One region of the Acetobacter sp. KSO5 genome, then DNA from elsewhere that is predicted to be linked to it. Evidence: riboswitches for the same ligand, from Rfam matches in the RefSeq annotation. Region 1 holds a riboswitch; each other region holds the start of a gene.
What was found. A riboswitch is a leader RNA that binds a small molecule or an ion and turns the genes downstream of it on or off. The one in region 1 is predicted to bind cobalamin.
Positions count from the first base shown of each region.

Region 2: another riboswitch for cobalamin. It lies ahead of cobG (precorrin-3B synthase); the one in region 1 lies ahead of ACHQGU_RS04510 (TonB-dependent receptor).
Region 3: another riboswitch for cobalamin. It lies ahead of ACHQGU_RS02550 (DUF1636 domain-containing protein); the one in region 1 lies ahead of ACHQGU_RS04510 (TonB-dependent receptor).
Region 4: another riboswitch for cobalamin. It lies ahead of ACHQGU_RS02675 (CbtB domain-containing protein); the one in region 1 lies ahead of ACHQGU_RS04510 (TonB-dependent receptor).

Region 1 covers NZ_CP172014.1:977,879-981,370, forward strand. The annotation lists gene ACHQGU_RS04500 (hypothetical protein) at 1-612, opposite strand, end outside; gene ACHQGU_RS04505 (hypothetical protein) at 609-1,028, opposite strand; cobalamin riboswitch at 1,069-1,281, opposite strand; cobalamin riboswitch at 1,383-1,593, shown strand; gene ACHQGU_RS04510 (TonB-dependent receptor) at 1,839-3,492, shown strand, end outside.
Region 2 covers NZ_CP172014.1:2,560,162-2,563,653, reverse strand. The annotation lists gene panC (pantoate--beta-alanine ligase) at 1-132, opposite strand, end outside; gene ACHQGU_RS11485 (aldo/keto reductase) at 229-1,284, opposite strand; cobalamin riboswitch at 1,406-1,650, shown strand; gene cobG (precorrin-3B synthase) at 1,777-3,009, shown strand; gene ACHQGU_RS11475 (precorrin-8X methylmutase) at 3,012-3,492, shown strand, end outside.
Region 3 covers NZ_CP172014.1:571,404-574,895, reverse strand. The annotation lists gene cobW (cobalamin biosynthesis protein CobW) at 1-662, opposite strand, end outside; gene ACHQGU_RS02550 (DUF1636 domain-containing protein) at 659-1,081, opposite strand; cobalamin riboswitch at 1,238-1,498, opposite strand; gene ACHQGU_RS02545 (MFS transporter) at 1,517-2,749, opposite strand; gene ACHQGU_RS02540 (cytochrome c) at 3,121-3,492, opposite strand, start outside.
Region 4 covers NZ_CP172014.1:601,599-605,090, forward strand. The annotation lists gene ACHQGU_RS02665 (ArnT family glycosyltransferase) at 1-194, opposite strand, end outside; gene ACHQGU_RS02670 (CbtA family protein) at 294-1,016, opposite strand; gene ACHQGU_RS02675 (CbtB domain-containing protein) at 1,039-1,263, opposite strand; cobalamin riboswitch at 1,298-1,433, opposite strand; gene cobS (adenosylcobinamide-GDP ribazoletransferase) at 1,459-2,262, opposite strand; gene ACHQGU_RS02685 (nicotinate-nucleotide--dimethylbenzimidazole phosphoribosyltransferase) at 2,259-3,446, opposite strand.

The DNA of each region.
Region 1 (3,492 bases):
AATGGGATGTTTGCGCAGCACTGCCGGATAGAGCCAGTGCGGGATAGCGCCAACCCATGCCCATACGCGGGTCGTGCGGGTTGTGGCCTGCATGACGTCGCCTGTCAGAGAGGACACGTAAACCTGCGTGTGGTGAATGTCCGGGAAGAGAAAACGATAAAATCCATGTTCCCGGCCATGAGTATCCAGAACCCACTGGTCGTCCGTGGTGAGGCCATCAAACACTGGCTGACCTTGCGCGCCAGTCGCGCGGGCATAGCGTAGGGCGCTGGTAGCGGCGTCTGCCGGGGGAATGCGGCCCGCAAGGCCTGTGCGCAGATCAAGCGCAAAGGGCGGCCCGTTTTCCGGGGTGAGCGTCAGAACGGGTTCCTGCCCAACCATGCTGATCTGGAACGCCTGAAAGCGTTTGTCCCTGTCGAGGTCGCGTAAATTCGGAAGGTGTGCAGGCCACTGGATTTCTGCCGGAACATGGGCAAGGGCACGGTCATCCGGCTGGGGCCATGTGTGCCAGAGCATGACAATGCCGGACGCGCACCAGCCTGCCATCAGCAGCCCCATGCCAAGCCCCAGCCATCTGTGTGTCAGATAAAGCGCTCTGCGGAGTGCCTTCATGCCGGGGCGTTATACAAAGCCATGGCGGCGGCCTGTGCGCCGCGTGCCCAATGCACGGCCACATAGGCCTGCACAATCTGCTGTGCGGCCTCGGGTGCCATATCCAGCGTGAGAGAAGGCATGGTTTCGAGATACTCAGTGGCCGTTAGCAGAAGGGGGCGAAAAGCCTCTTCCAGCATGGCCCCGCGTTCCCGGTGTGTTGGGGGCAGGCTGGGTGTCAGTTTCAGGAAAAGCGCGTGGCCGTTGCGTGCAATAACGTCTTCCTGCTCCGGGGGCGGTAGCAAAGCCAGACGGGCAGCCTGCAGGGCATGGAAACGGGGCGGGCATGTGCGCAGCAGTCTGGCAAAAGCCGGGTGATAAGCCTCAGCCGTCCGATATGGACGCGGCAAAGAGGAAAGGGGCGAGAACGGTCTCACGGTTTTTACTCCTGCCTTCCGGTACATCCCGCCCGGCGGCACGGTCCTGAACGACAACAGCAGGTCTCCTGGCTCGCGGATACGCATCTGAGCCTTACCTTCCCGGTTGTTCACCAGTGGCCTGCCGCGTGGCAGAAAAGGCCCAGACATACCGCCTACAGTTGCGGGAGCAGCGACCGACTGAGCCGTGCTTAACGGCCTACGGTCTTCCCTTTTAACCCGCTTGCGCGGGGCTGTTGACTGATGCGGGCAGAGTGTACGCAAACCCGGTTTTTCGCAACAGCAGGAATTAGGGGTCGTTTTTTATCATGCGTGTAGCCGCAGTTTCGTTGACAAGCTTTTGCGGAGCATGTTTACGCTGCACCCAGCTATGGTGCCTTCAGGCTGTGTGTGCGGTCGGAGGGCTAAGAGGGAAATCGGTTCAAGCCGATGCTGCCCCCGCAACTGTAAGCTGAGAGGATTTGCGGCATCCATGCCACTCCCCGTGTGGGACATGGGGGGGAAGGCCGCTGCGAGATCCGAAGACCAGCGAGCCAGGAGACCTGCCATTGCCCGAAAGTCACGGACGGAGCTGCCATACGGGGTGATGTGGCGGCGAGGCACGGTTTGCTCAGTGCTTCCACCGCGGTGACGTTTTTTGGAGCGAACCCCGTGCGTCCACTCTCTTACGCCCTCAGTCTCCTGCTGGGCCTGAATTCCGTTTCCATCGCCTATGCGGCAACACCCGAGGGATCGGGAAATCCTGATGCCAGACCTTTGAAAAAAAACAGAGGTCCTCAGCATAAAAAGCAGGAAACCCCTGTGCCCGCCATGACGGCGGCAGGCGCGGAATATATTACGGCTTACGGCAAGACAGCGCCGCTTCAGGCCGTGCCAGCCGTCGGTGGCAAACTGGGACTTTCCATCCAGCACACACCGGGCACCATTAATGTCGTGTCCCATGATCTGATGATGCAGCGTGGCTATGCGCAGGCCGAGGCGGCAGCAGACAGCGCCCCCGGTGTTTCGTCCGGTGGGTCTCCGGGTAGCCCGGCGCAGCTGATGATGCGCGGTTTTACCGGGAACCAGATCTTGGTGCTGCATGACGGCCAGTATTTTGGCCCCACCACAATGATCAACCGGCCCCAGAACAGCTTCAATCTGGAAAGTGTGCAGGTGCTCAAAGGCCCGTCCTCCGTGCTGTATGGGCAGGGGGCGGTGGGCGGCACGGTGGATATGCGCACCCGAAACCCGACCTTTGATGGCCCCCATGCCAATGCGCTTATCTCCTATGGCAGTTTCAATACATGGAATGCGGGCATAGGTGGCTCTGTCCCCATTACGCAAACGCTGGCGTTGCGCACGGACTTCAGCCGTACCTCCTCCGACGGGTTTGTAAAAGGGGCTGATCCGCACTCGGATGATTTCACCACCACCCTGCTCTGGAAGCCGACATCCAAATTCACTGCCCGGCTGAGCATGGATTATCTGACTGACCGGTTGTCCACCTATTACGGTACACCGCTGGTGGATCTTTCCCAGACGGGCGGGCGTGTAGGCGGTCTGCTGAGTTCCCGTAAGGGGCTGGGCATTACCCGTGCATCCCTCTGGCGGTATTATAACGTGCGGGATGGTAAGGCCGGGTCCGTCAACGCCACGCCCACTTTGCATCTGGATTGGCGGGTGAACAGCCATGTTCTGTTTCATAACAGCAGCTACTTCATTTATTCCAAACGGCGCTGGAATAATGCGGAAAGCCTGACCTACCTCAACAGCCCCGGCAGCACGGATGCCGCAGGCAATGCCATTGCGCCGGGGCGTATCGGGCGAGACCGGTTTTATGTGTATCAGAACCAGCATCAGGTTGGGGATACGCTGCACGCGCAGTTTGATTTTTCCATCTTCGGTATGAAGAACCGTTTTGTGCTGGGTGGGGATGCCTATTATCTGCGCTTTATCCGCAACCGTGGTTTTCCTTCGGCGGATTATGCGGACAGTGTGTCTCTCGCCAGCCCGGAATCCACGCCGCTTGGGTCTTTTGCGGGGGAATATCCCTTCATGAAATCTCCCACCACGATGGTGCAGGCAGGGCTGTTTTTGGAAGACGTTCTGACCATTCGGGATAATCTGCGGCTGGTGGGCGGTTTCCGGTATGACTGGCTTTCGCTCGACCGGCAGAACTACACGCAGGCCGGGCAGTTTAACGCGGCTACAAGTTTCAAAGGCCATTATAACCCGGATAATTTCCGCATCGGGCCAGTGTTCGATATTACGAAAAACATCAGCGTGTATGGGGTTTATACGACGGGGGAAGATCCGCCGGGTTCCAACCTGTTTCTGGTTAATCGGGGGCAGTTCACCCGCCTCAGCCACTCCCGGCAGGGCGAAATTGGCGTAAAAGCTAGCCTTTGGGATGGGCGCTTCACCACCACGCTGGCGCTGTATGACATCAGGCGGACCCGTATGCTGGTTGCAACCGGGCCGG
Region 2 (3,492 bases), 1.6 Mb from region 1:
CAGTGCGCGCACCAGCGTCAGATGGCCTTCGTGCAAAGACCCCATGGTGGGCACCAGCCCGATTGTTTCACCCTCATGGTGCCACTGCGTGACAATTTCGGCCAGTTCGTGTCTGGTTCTCACAAGCTTCATGACGCATCCCGGTTTGCGATAAAAGGGAAGGACAGCCGCCCGCACGGTTTATGCACGAGAAAACCGAGGAGGGCGGCTGTCCGGCCTGCGCCCGTCTTACTGTGTTTTCAGGAACGGTTCCAGCAGCACCCGGTCCGCAGCGCTCAACCGGCTGGCGGCAGTGCTGGCCTGATGCCAGTATGGATAGAGCAGGGGCGGCAGGCTGGCCTGATTGAGGCGATTCAACTGGTCTTCCGACAGCACCAGTTCAGCGGCCTTCAGGTTGTCTTTTAGCTGGTCTTCCGTGCGCGCGCCGATAATGACGGACGTAATGGCCGGGCGGTGCATGGTCCATGCCAGAGCGATCTGGGCGGCAGAAACGCCATGTTCTTTGCCAACAGCAATCAGCACTTCGACAATATCGAACAGCTTTTCCTTGTCATGCACCGGCGGTTCACCAAAATCTTCAAGCTGGCGGCCCTGCGGGGTGGGCTGGTTGCGGCGATACTTGCCGGAGAGCAGGCCACCTGCCAGCGGACTCCAGACCTGCACCCCAAGACCCTGATCGACAGCGGCGGGCAGTAGTTCATACTCCGCATCCCGCGCCTGCAGGGAGTAATAAATCTGCTGGGAGACAGGGGCAATCAGCCTGTTCCGTTCAGCGACGGAAAGCGTTTTCATCACCTGCCATGCAGAGAAATTGGAAACGCCTGCATAGCGGATTTTGCCCGCACGGGTCAGGGTATCCAGCGCTTCCAGCGTTTCATCCAGTGGGGTGAGGCCGTCCCATTCATGCAGATAGTACAGATCAATATGGTCCCGGCCCAGACGCTTCAGGCTGGCTTCACACGCGGCAATCAGATGCAGGCGGGAAGAGCCTTCTCCATTCGGGCCGTCCTGCATGCGGAAGCGGGCTTTGGTCGTCACCAGAGTTTCCTGCGAGCGGCCTTTCAGGGCTTCTCCCAGAATGGTTTCAGACTCTCCGGAGGAATAGACGTCTGCTGTATCAAACATGTTGATGCCAGCATCCAGACACAGATCAATCAGGCGGCGGGCCCCCGCTGTATCGGTATTGCCGGTTTTGGCAAAAGAGCCTTTGCCCCCGAATGTCATGGTGCCAAGGGTAAAGGCGGAAATACGCAGGCCGGACCGACCGAGCTGGCGATACTGCATCATTCTGTTCTCCGTGCGTGTGGCGGGTAAGGTATGAGCCCCTTGAGAGCTGACGGCTCAGGGCCTTTGTTTCAAGAGTGCAGGGCTGCGTACACAGTGTTTTGACATCTCCCGGAGAGCCTGCTTAACAGGACGCGATGGTTCCCGCTTTGGGATGAAAAGGGAAGTACGGTGAGAACTCCGCTGTTTCTTGGCCGTCGCTGCCCCCGCAACTGTATGTGACATCAGGCTTGTTCCAGCACTCTGCTACAGGGTGTTGTACCACTGGGGACTTCTCCGGGAAGGTATGGAACGAGTGAGAACCCCCGGAAAACCGGTGGTTTTGTGTCATCAGCCAGGAGACCTGCCATCTGATTTCTGGAGTGTCATGCCTGGCGGGGTGTCCGGTGCGTGATGGCGCGTTGCGATGCGCGCTACCGTCTGGCTTGTCCGGGCGGCCTTGGAACTGCACCCCCATGCCGTTTTGTGCGGTGTGTTGCCTGAAGGGTGTTCATGTCGGCCGCATTTTCTGCACCTGTGGTCAAAGGATGGTGTCCCGGCCTGTTTGCGCCCATGCAGGCGGCGGACGGCTGGCTGGTGCGCGTGCGTCCGCCTCTGGGCCGGATGACAGCAGCACAGGCCTATCTGCTGGCAGATGTCGCGGAACAGGACGGCAATGGGCAGATCAGCTTGACCAACCGGGGCAACGTGCAACTGCGCGGCTTTAGTCTGGAGGCCGCGCAGGCTTTCCCGCAGCGGATGATCGCGGCTGGTCTGGGGCAGGCTGACCCGGAAGCCGAGCGACGCCTTGCTCTTCAGGTTTCTCCTCTGGCGGGGAAAGATCCTGCCTGTGCGACAGAGACTATGCTGTGTGCTGACGCTCTGCGGAACGGCTTGATAAATCATCCGTCTCTTTCTGCCCTGCCTGATAAATTTGGTTTTTGCGTTGATGGCGGAGGGTTTTTCCCGACAGGCTCTCTGCGTGCCGATATTATGCTTCAGGCGGTGGGAAGTTCCGTCCCCACAGAGGCTGGCTGGCGCGTGGTGTGTGGGAGTGGCTGCTCAGAGCCGCAGATCGCGCAGGAGGCCGTGCAGACAACCCTTGCTCTGGCAGAGGCTTTTGTAAAACGCGGTGAAACGCAGCGGCCTCTTCGCGAGCCAGCTATCGGGAAACAGCTGTTTGCAGAAATCGGACTGAGGGGCGTGTCAGCCTCCGGGGCAGAAATGCAGAACGGAAGCCTCCTTGCCGCGCGGGCGGGCCATCTGACAGGCTCAGCTTATGCTGCGGTAGCGCCGCTAGGGCGTCTGACCGCCGCAACGCTTCGCGCCTGTGCGCACGTTGCGCAGCAAGGAGATGGCCTGTTGCGGATGACGGCATGGTCTGGGCTGGTTTTTTCCGGTCTGGAAAAAAATCCTGAAATTTCCGGAATGATCACGCATCCTGATGATGCACGCCTGCGCGTTTATGCCTGCATTGGTGCGCCGGGATGTGCACAGGCTGCTGGAGATGTGGGACGCGATGCGCTGGCCCTTGCGCCGTTCCTGCCGGATAAAGCCGATCTGCATGTATCGGGTTGTCGTAAGGGCTGTGCGCATCCCGGTGTCGCAACGGTCACGCTGGTTGCCGGGAGTGAGGGCTATGGCGTGGTGCTGCAGGGCACGGCCAGCGATGAGCCGATTTGTATTCTGCCAAAAACTGAAGATGTAAGAGCTTTTTTGCAGGCTCTGCCTAAAGGAGACGTTTGAATATGCAGGCTTATGATTATATTCGGGATGGAGCCGCTATTTATAAACGCTCCTTTGCCACCATCCGGGCAGAAGCGGACCTGCGCGGCTTTTCGCCTGAGCAGGCGCAAATCGTCGTCCGGATCATTCATGCATGTGGCATGGTGGATGTGGCGCAGTCTGTGGCGATGACGGAGGATTTCGTCTCTTCAGCAAGAGAATCTCTTAAAAAATCCTGTGCTATTCTTTGTGATTCCGAGATGGTTGCGCATGGTATTACCCGTGCTCGTCTGCCTGCGGAGAATGAGGTCGTGTGTACCCTGCGGGATGCTCGCACACCGGGACTGGCTAAAGAGATTGGCAATACCCGCTCCGCTGCCGCGCTGGATTTGTGGGGCGAGAAACTGGCCGGGGCCGTGGTAGCAATCGGCAATGCCCCTACGGCGCTGTTCCACTTGCTGGAACTTCTGGATGCCGGTGCACCGAAGCCTGCGGCTATTATCG
Region 3 (3,492 bases), 410 kb from region 1:
TCCACCTTGCCATCCTGCGCACGGATAATCCGCACGGGGCGCGGGCAGAGCTTTTTGATCTCGGCTTCCACGGCGTCCAACTGGGCGGCGTCCAGCAGGTCGGTCTTGTTCAGCACAATCAGGTCTGCCGCGTTGAGCTGGTCTTCAAACACTTCGGCCAGAGGGTTGTCATGATCCAGTGAGGGATCCGCCTCGCGCTGTTTGGCCACGGCTTCCGGGTCATCCGCAAAGCGACCGGAGGCCACGGCGGGGGCGTCCAGCACCGTAATCACGCCATCCACCGTCATGCGGCTGCGCACGGTGGGCCAGCCAAAGGCCTTAAGCAGCGGCTTGGGCAGGGCGAGACCGGAGGTTTCAATCACCACATGTTCCGGCGGGTCGGCCCGGTCCAGCAGGGCTTCCATCGTGGGCAGGAAATCATCCGCCACGGTGCAGCACAGGCAGCCATTGGTGAGTTCGACAATATCATCCTCCCGGCAGCCTTCCACACCGCAGCCGCGCAGGATTTCTCCATCAATGCCCAGAGAGCCGAATTCATTCACCACCACGGCAATGCGGTGGCCCTGCGCTTTTTGCAGAATGTGCCGCAGGAGCGTGGTTTTTCCGGCCCCGAGGAAGCCGGTGATGATGGTTACGGGAACGCGGGCGGGTAAACCGGTCATGACGGGTCCTGTTCGGTTGCGGGCACGCGGCCCAGAATCATATCAGACAGTGAGGCCGGGCGGCGGGAAGGCATAACCGTGCCTTTGGCAGAGGCTGCGTAAAGTTTGGCGTAAGCCAGCAGATCTTCCGCTTTTTCCGGCCCGAGATGGCCGAGCAGCCAGGTCCAGCGGTTGGGCATGGAGATGGCCGCTGTGCAGCCCCGGTCACACGCAGCCAGACAGGCAACGGGACGCAGGGTGATGGGTTGCGGGCTGGCCTCCAGCACCGTTTGCAGGCGGTCCAGCAATTGTGCGCCCGGAGGATGCTCCATGGCGGGGCCACCGCGGCGGCAGGTGGTGCAGACATGCAGCACCGGGCCTTCTGCCGCAGCAGGAGGAGATGATGGGGGAGAGGCGGAGTGCGTAACAGACGCAGGCATAAAATTTTCCCGATCAGGCACCATCCCATGCGGAACAGCACTTAAACGGAGTGCACAACTGGTGCTCCTGCCGGGGCAGGAGTGATGCGCGGCGCGGCGCACCCTCGCCTTCCGGGCACCCCGCCGGACACGACACCTCAAACAACCGCCCGCCCCAAAAGGCGCACGGATGATGGCAGGTCTCCTGGCTTGTGTCGTGCAGGTCTGCGCGGGGGTTAACCATGCAGTCTGCGGGTCTGCCTGCCTTCCCGGCCCGGTGGGGGCCGGTGGCATGGACCTGCCCGGTTGAGGGGGCAGGCCCACAGCGGACCATGCAATCACTTACAGTTGCGGGGGCAGCGACGGCCTTGCAGCCGAAGCTGCGCACCGTTCTTCCCTTTTCATCCCTTGCGGGACACCATCATGCGGCTGAGCATCGCATAACCGGGGTATTTTTCAAGTCATGAGCGGACCGCGTTCCGCACACACCTGTTCCGCCGCCTCTTCATCCTCATGCTCGCCCAGATGCGCGGGGAAGGCATTACCGCTAAGCAGAATGACCAGCATGGAGAGCGCACAGACGCCAAGAGCCACCGGCACCAGAACGCTGACCCCATACACCGCCAGCAACTGCCCACCCAGTGCGGAACCAAGCAGAATACCAAGGTTGCTGGTGCTGTTGATGGCCGCCCCGGCCGTATCCGCCGTGGTGGCACGGGCGCGAATGGCGCCGGACATCATGAACGGAATGATGGACGCATAGCCCGCGCACCACAGAGCCGCGACACCCACGCCACCCCACGCTGGCATGAACTGGCCGCCCAGCAGCCCAATCCCCAGCGAAATAGCAGCCCCCGAGGCCAGCACCCCCACACGCGGCCAGCGGTCCACCATAAGGCCGGACGCCCACAGGCCGGACAGGCTGAACACCCCGATAAACAGCAGCGCCACACTGACGGAGGTTTCCGGCAGGCCATGCGCCATCAGCAGCGGGGCGATGTAGGTGTACACCACGTTATGCCCGACAAAAAACAGCGCATTGGCCGAGATTACCCACGCAAAAGCCCGGACAGACTCACGCGGCACCTTATACGGCCCGGACGGACGCCCGGCGGGTTTGATGACTGGGGGCAGACAAACCGCAATCAGCACCGTCAGGACCGCAGCCAGACCCGCCACGACCATAAGGGCCACGCGCCAGCCCGCCAACTGGCTGATGGCCGCCGTTCCCGGCACGCCGAGCACGCCCCCCATGGAAGACCCGCCAAACACAAAAGAGATGGCCCGGCCTGTCAGTTTTTTAGGAACCAGATGGGCCGCGTAGGCGGACACCATGGACATGAGCAGCGCATGCGCGCCCCCGCCAATCGCGCGGCCAAAGCACACGATGCCAAAGGTGGGCGCGAAGGCTGAAATCAGGTTGGAGACCACATACCCAGAAAGGGCGATAAGCAGCAGACGTTTGCGCTCGACGCGCGCGGTCAGCACCGTCAGCGGGACAGCGGCCACCGTGACAATAAGCGCATAGGCGCTGACAGCAAGCCCGGCGCGGCCTGTGCTGATGTTAAAAGCGCGCGCCATATCCAGCAGAAGCCCAACGGGAGCAAGCTCACTGGTGATAGCCGTAAAGGTTGCCGCGCACAGCGCGACAAGGCCGATCCGTGTTGAAACAGAAAGCGTGCTGAACACTGTTTTCACCCTTGCTCAAAGCGTTCGTCAAAGGGCGGTGTCCATATCGTATTTTTTCTAAAAATCTTCCCCTAAAAAACCGCTGCAACAATTCGTGAACAGGAGAGTGAGGTTGGCGGGTTTTACGAAACCCGCCCCTGCTCAGATCGGCCACGCCAGCAGCCGCGGAAAAGCTGGGGAAATGCCCCACAGGCCACATGCCGGAGGGCGCACCTGCCCCATGCCAGCCACCGGGTGGGAAGGAAGACAATTTTGTGACGGGAGGGGGTGAGGCGGGAGGAAGAGGGCAACCGGGCAATCCCCTGCCCTCTTCCCAACCCGAATCAGGGGCCGGACCCTTGAAGAATGGTCCGGCCTGTCTTGAGGTTACCTTATTTGCCTTTGGCCAGCGGATTGACCACCGGGGTATCTTTCCGCAGACTTTTGACCAGTTCCGGCGTCACCTGATGGTCGCCGGTGCCGAATGTGGCCGTGATGTAGTTTGTCAGGGCCGCAATTTCCGCATCGCTCAGACGCTGGACGTTGGACTGACCATCAAAGCCCGGCATGAAGGCATGTTCCGTGCCTGCCGTGCGATCCACCCCTTTGAGGATGGTCATGATCAGGTTGTCCGGACGCCCGGCCCCCACTGTGGAGTTGTTGAACAGCGACGGCACGTAATGGTCCTTCGTGCCAGCGCCATCATGCCCGTGGCAGGCGGAACAGTTGGCATCATAGATGTGCGGGCCATCCATTTCCGCCAG
Region 4 (3,492 bases), 380 kb from region 1:
TCCCAGAAGGCGAGATAGGGCAGATCCCCGTGTAAAATCCGACCTCCGCCAAAGAGGTAGAATTCTTCATCAATATTAAGGAGGGGATTTCCGAATGTCTGAAAACGCGAGGCAACCGTAAAGAGCAGAAGCAGGACGGCAGGCATAAAACGGTGGTGGAAAAGCGTTTTAAAAAAGGGAGCGCGCAGAGACATAGAGATCCGAAGGGGCTTTTGCCAGAATGGTTTTCCAGCCCGCCGGGCCAGCAGAAGGAAACATACAAGGTTTCTTTGCTGGCCTCTGTAAAATGAAATTTAAAATTTCTGAGCGCGGCCCATTAGCACCGGCGTGGCCAGTGCCCCAAAAATCAGCCCCATGCTGCCCCAGAGCACAGCCTGCATGCCAAGCGCAGACTCCCGAAAGCGCCAGAGCACCACAGCGGGAAACCCGTCCGGCACCTCATTCACATCCGGCAGACCAAACTGCACAAGGGCGACCAGCAGGACAAACACTGCCCCGCCACACAGCCACCCGGTCCACGCATCCCGCATCTGCGCAACCTTCTGGCCAAGCAGGCAGGCAATGGCCGCCACGCAAATGGACAGCGCAATCATCACAAAATAGGTTTCCGTGCGCAGTGCCAGCGTAGCCGGGTTGCCCACAGCGGGTGGGTTGGGTGGATATTTCAGGTCCGGCACCAGCACCACGGTCACAAACCCCGCCACGGCCAGCAAAAGCGCCAGCACGCGAGGGGACTGGAAAGACAGCCGCCCATACGCAAAGGAAAACACCAGCGCGAATAACCCGCCAAAGCCCGCGCCATACAGCACCGTGGCTGTGGCCAGACCGTAACTGGCCTGCACGGAGCGGCTGATCATCTCGTGTTCGGGCGCAGCACCTTCTGCCGCACTGCGGGCGGCTTCAAACGCAATGGCCAGCGCCACCTGCGGTTCACCAAAAAAACGGGCAAACACAAAGGCGAGCGCCGCCGCAAGGCACCCGGCAATCATGCCGCGTGCCAGCAAACGTCCAGCAATCATCAGGAAAAATCCCTGCTCTTTAGTGGCAGGGGAAGCCCAGCAGATGGCGGCCATCATGCACAAACTCATGCACTTCATGGCCGGAAATCAGGGAGACAGCACCCTGTTCCGCGCCCACAAAATACAGCATCAGCACAGACAGCAGCAGGCCAAACACCGCCCAGGGCAGCAGAGCGCCAACGGGAATGGCAACAGGTGCGGGCGCCGCAATGGCCCGTGCGCGGGAGGAAGAGGGGTGCATCATCAAACAGGCTCCGCTGGTAAAAACGCGTTCCGCGGTGGAAAAAACGACGCTGAGGGTCTGACTTCCCGCTCTAAAAAAGCGGATTACAGTGGCGCGACCGTGCCGGACTCTCACCAGCTTCCTCAGATCAGCCTGTAGTCTGAACGGCCCCTCCGCCCCTGTCAATTCATACAAAAGCAGGTGGGACCTCTGGAGTCAGAGCAGCGCCGTAAAACCGGCCAGCACCAGACACTCGGTGAACACCGCAGCCGCCCCCAGCACATCGCCCGTATAACCGCCCAGCAACCGCCGCGCGGCCATGCCCACCAGCCCGCAGGCCACAAGGGCTATCGCCACAGCGGGCAGGCTTACCAGCACCGTCATCTCTCCCGCCAACGCCACAACGCTCACCCCCGCCAGAGCCAGCCCGACCCAGAGCGGCCCACGCGGCAGGGGGTTGAGCGAGCGGGCCAGACCATCAGGTCGGGCAGGGGGCAGGCAGGCGAGTAACACCAGCAGCACCGCCCGCGCCAGACATGCGGAGATCGCCAGCGCCAGCACAGCCACCCCAGCGGGAAGCGCTGCCACAGCCGAGGCCCGCACTAACAGGCTCAGGCCCAGCGCCATGACGCCGTAACTGCCAATCCGGCTGTCCCGCATAATCTCCAGCCGACGCTCCCGCGTGGCCCCGCCACAGCCGTCGGCCATGTCGGCCAGCCCGTCTTCATGCAGGCCGCCGGTCAGCACACACTGGAACGCCAGCGCAAGCCCCGCCGCCGGTAACGCCGCCACATGGCCCAGCCGCAGCAGCCAGAAGACTGCCCCGACGACCGCGCCAATCGCCGTGCCAATCAGCGGCCAGCACCAGATGGAACGGCCCATTGGCCACAGTGCCGTGCTCGCTCGTTGCGCGGGGGAGAGCAGCCAGCCCACGGGCAGGCGTGTCAGTAAACTCAGCCCGCAGGCCAGATCCAGCCGCAGCCGCGCACCAAAGGACTCAGCCGGGGCGGGGGGGCTCATGTGCGGCCCGAAACCGCAGCCTGCGCAAACGTCGCCATGCCATTATGGCAGGCCACCGCTGCCCGCAGCAGAGGCACCGCGAGTGCTGCGCCCGACGCTTCCCCCAGCCGCAAACCAAGGTCCAGCAACGGCATCAGTCCCAGCTTTTCCGCCAGCCGCGCATGGCCTGCTTCCGCAGAACAATGGGAGAGGCGCGCATGGTCCAGCCCGCCTGCTGCCAGCCGCGCCAGTGGAGCGACTGCCGCCGTGCAGACAAATCCATCCAGCAGCACCGGAATGCCGTAATGCCGCGCCGCCAGCGCCGCCCCCAGCAAGGCCGCGAGTTCATACCCGCCCAGTCTGCGGGCTATTTCCAGCGGGTCATATGCAGGCAAGCCTGCTGCGTCAGACGCAACACCAGAAGATGCAGCACCATGACTGTCACCCTCTTGCGCGGCGGATGCGGGCGTTACCGCGCCGAACGGCTTTGCGCGTTCGCCCTCCATTGCAGAGGTACCCTGTGCCGCCGCCATCTCCGCCTTGTGGTAAGCCAGAGCGGCATCAATCACCCGCGCCTTGTGCGCCACCCCCGGAGCATCCAGCCCCGTGCCACGCCCGGCCCAGTCTGCCCCGGCACCTCCAAACAGCGCCGCCGCCAGTGCTGAAGCCGCTGTGGTGTTGCCAATGCCCATTTCCCCCAGACACAGCAGGTCACACGCACGCGGCACGGCGTCATACCCCGTCTGCACAGCCTCCAGAAACGCGGCTTCTGTCATGGCCGGAGCGGTGGTGAAATCCGCTGTGGAAGCCAGATCATGCACTGGCACCACCCGCAACCGGGCGTCTGCCACGCGGGCCAGCTGATTGATAGCCGCCCCGCCGCTTTCAAAATTCTGGACCATCTGGGCTGTCACATCCTGCGGCCAGGGCGAAACACCTTGCCGCACCACGCCATGATTGCCCGCAAAAATCAGGATCTGCACCCGCTCAAGCTGAGGTCCCGCCTGCTTCTGCCAGCCGCCGAGCCAGCGCGTCAGCTCTTCCAGCCGCCCCAGACTGCCGGCCGGTTTGGTCAGCTCGGCCTCGCGGTCGGCAATCTGCTGCTGCGCCGCCGCATCCACCCCCCGCAACGCCGTACAGGCAGCCCGCAGGGCAGAGAGGGAGTCAATCGACCGTTTCGGATCGTGGAGTATGCTCGTTTTCATGGGCCGCATGGATACAATCTAAAGACCCGACATCATAACCCTGTTT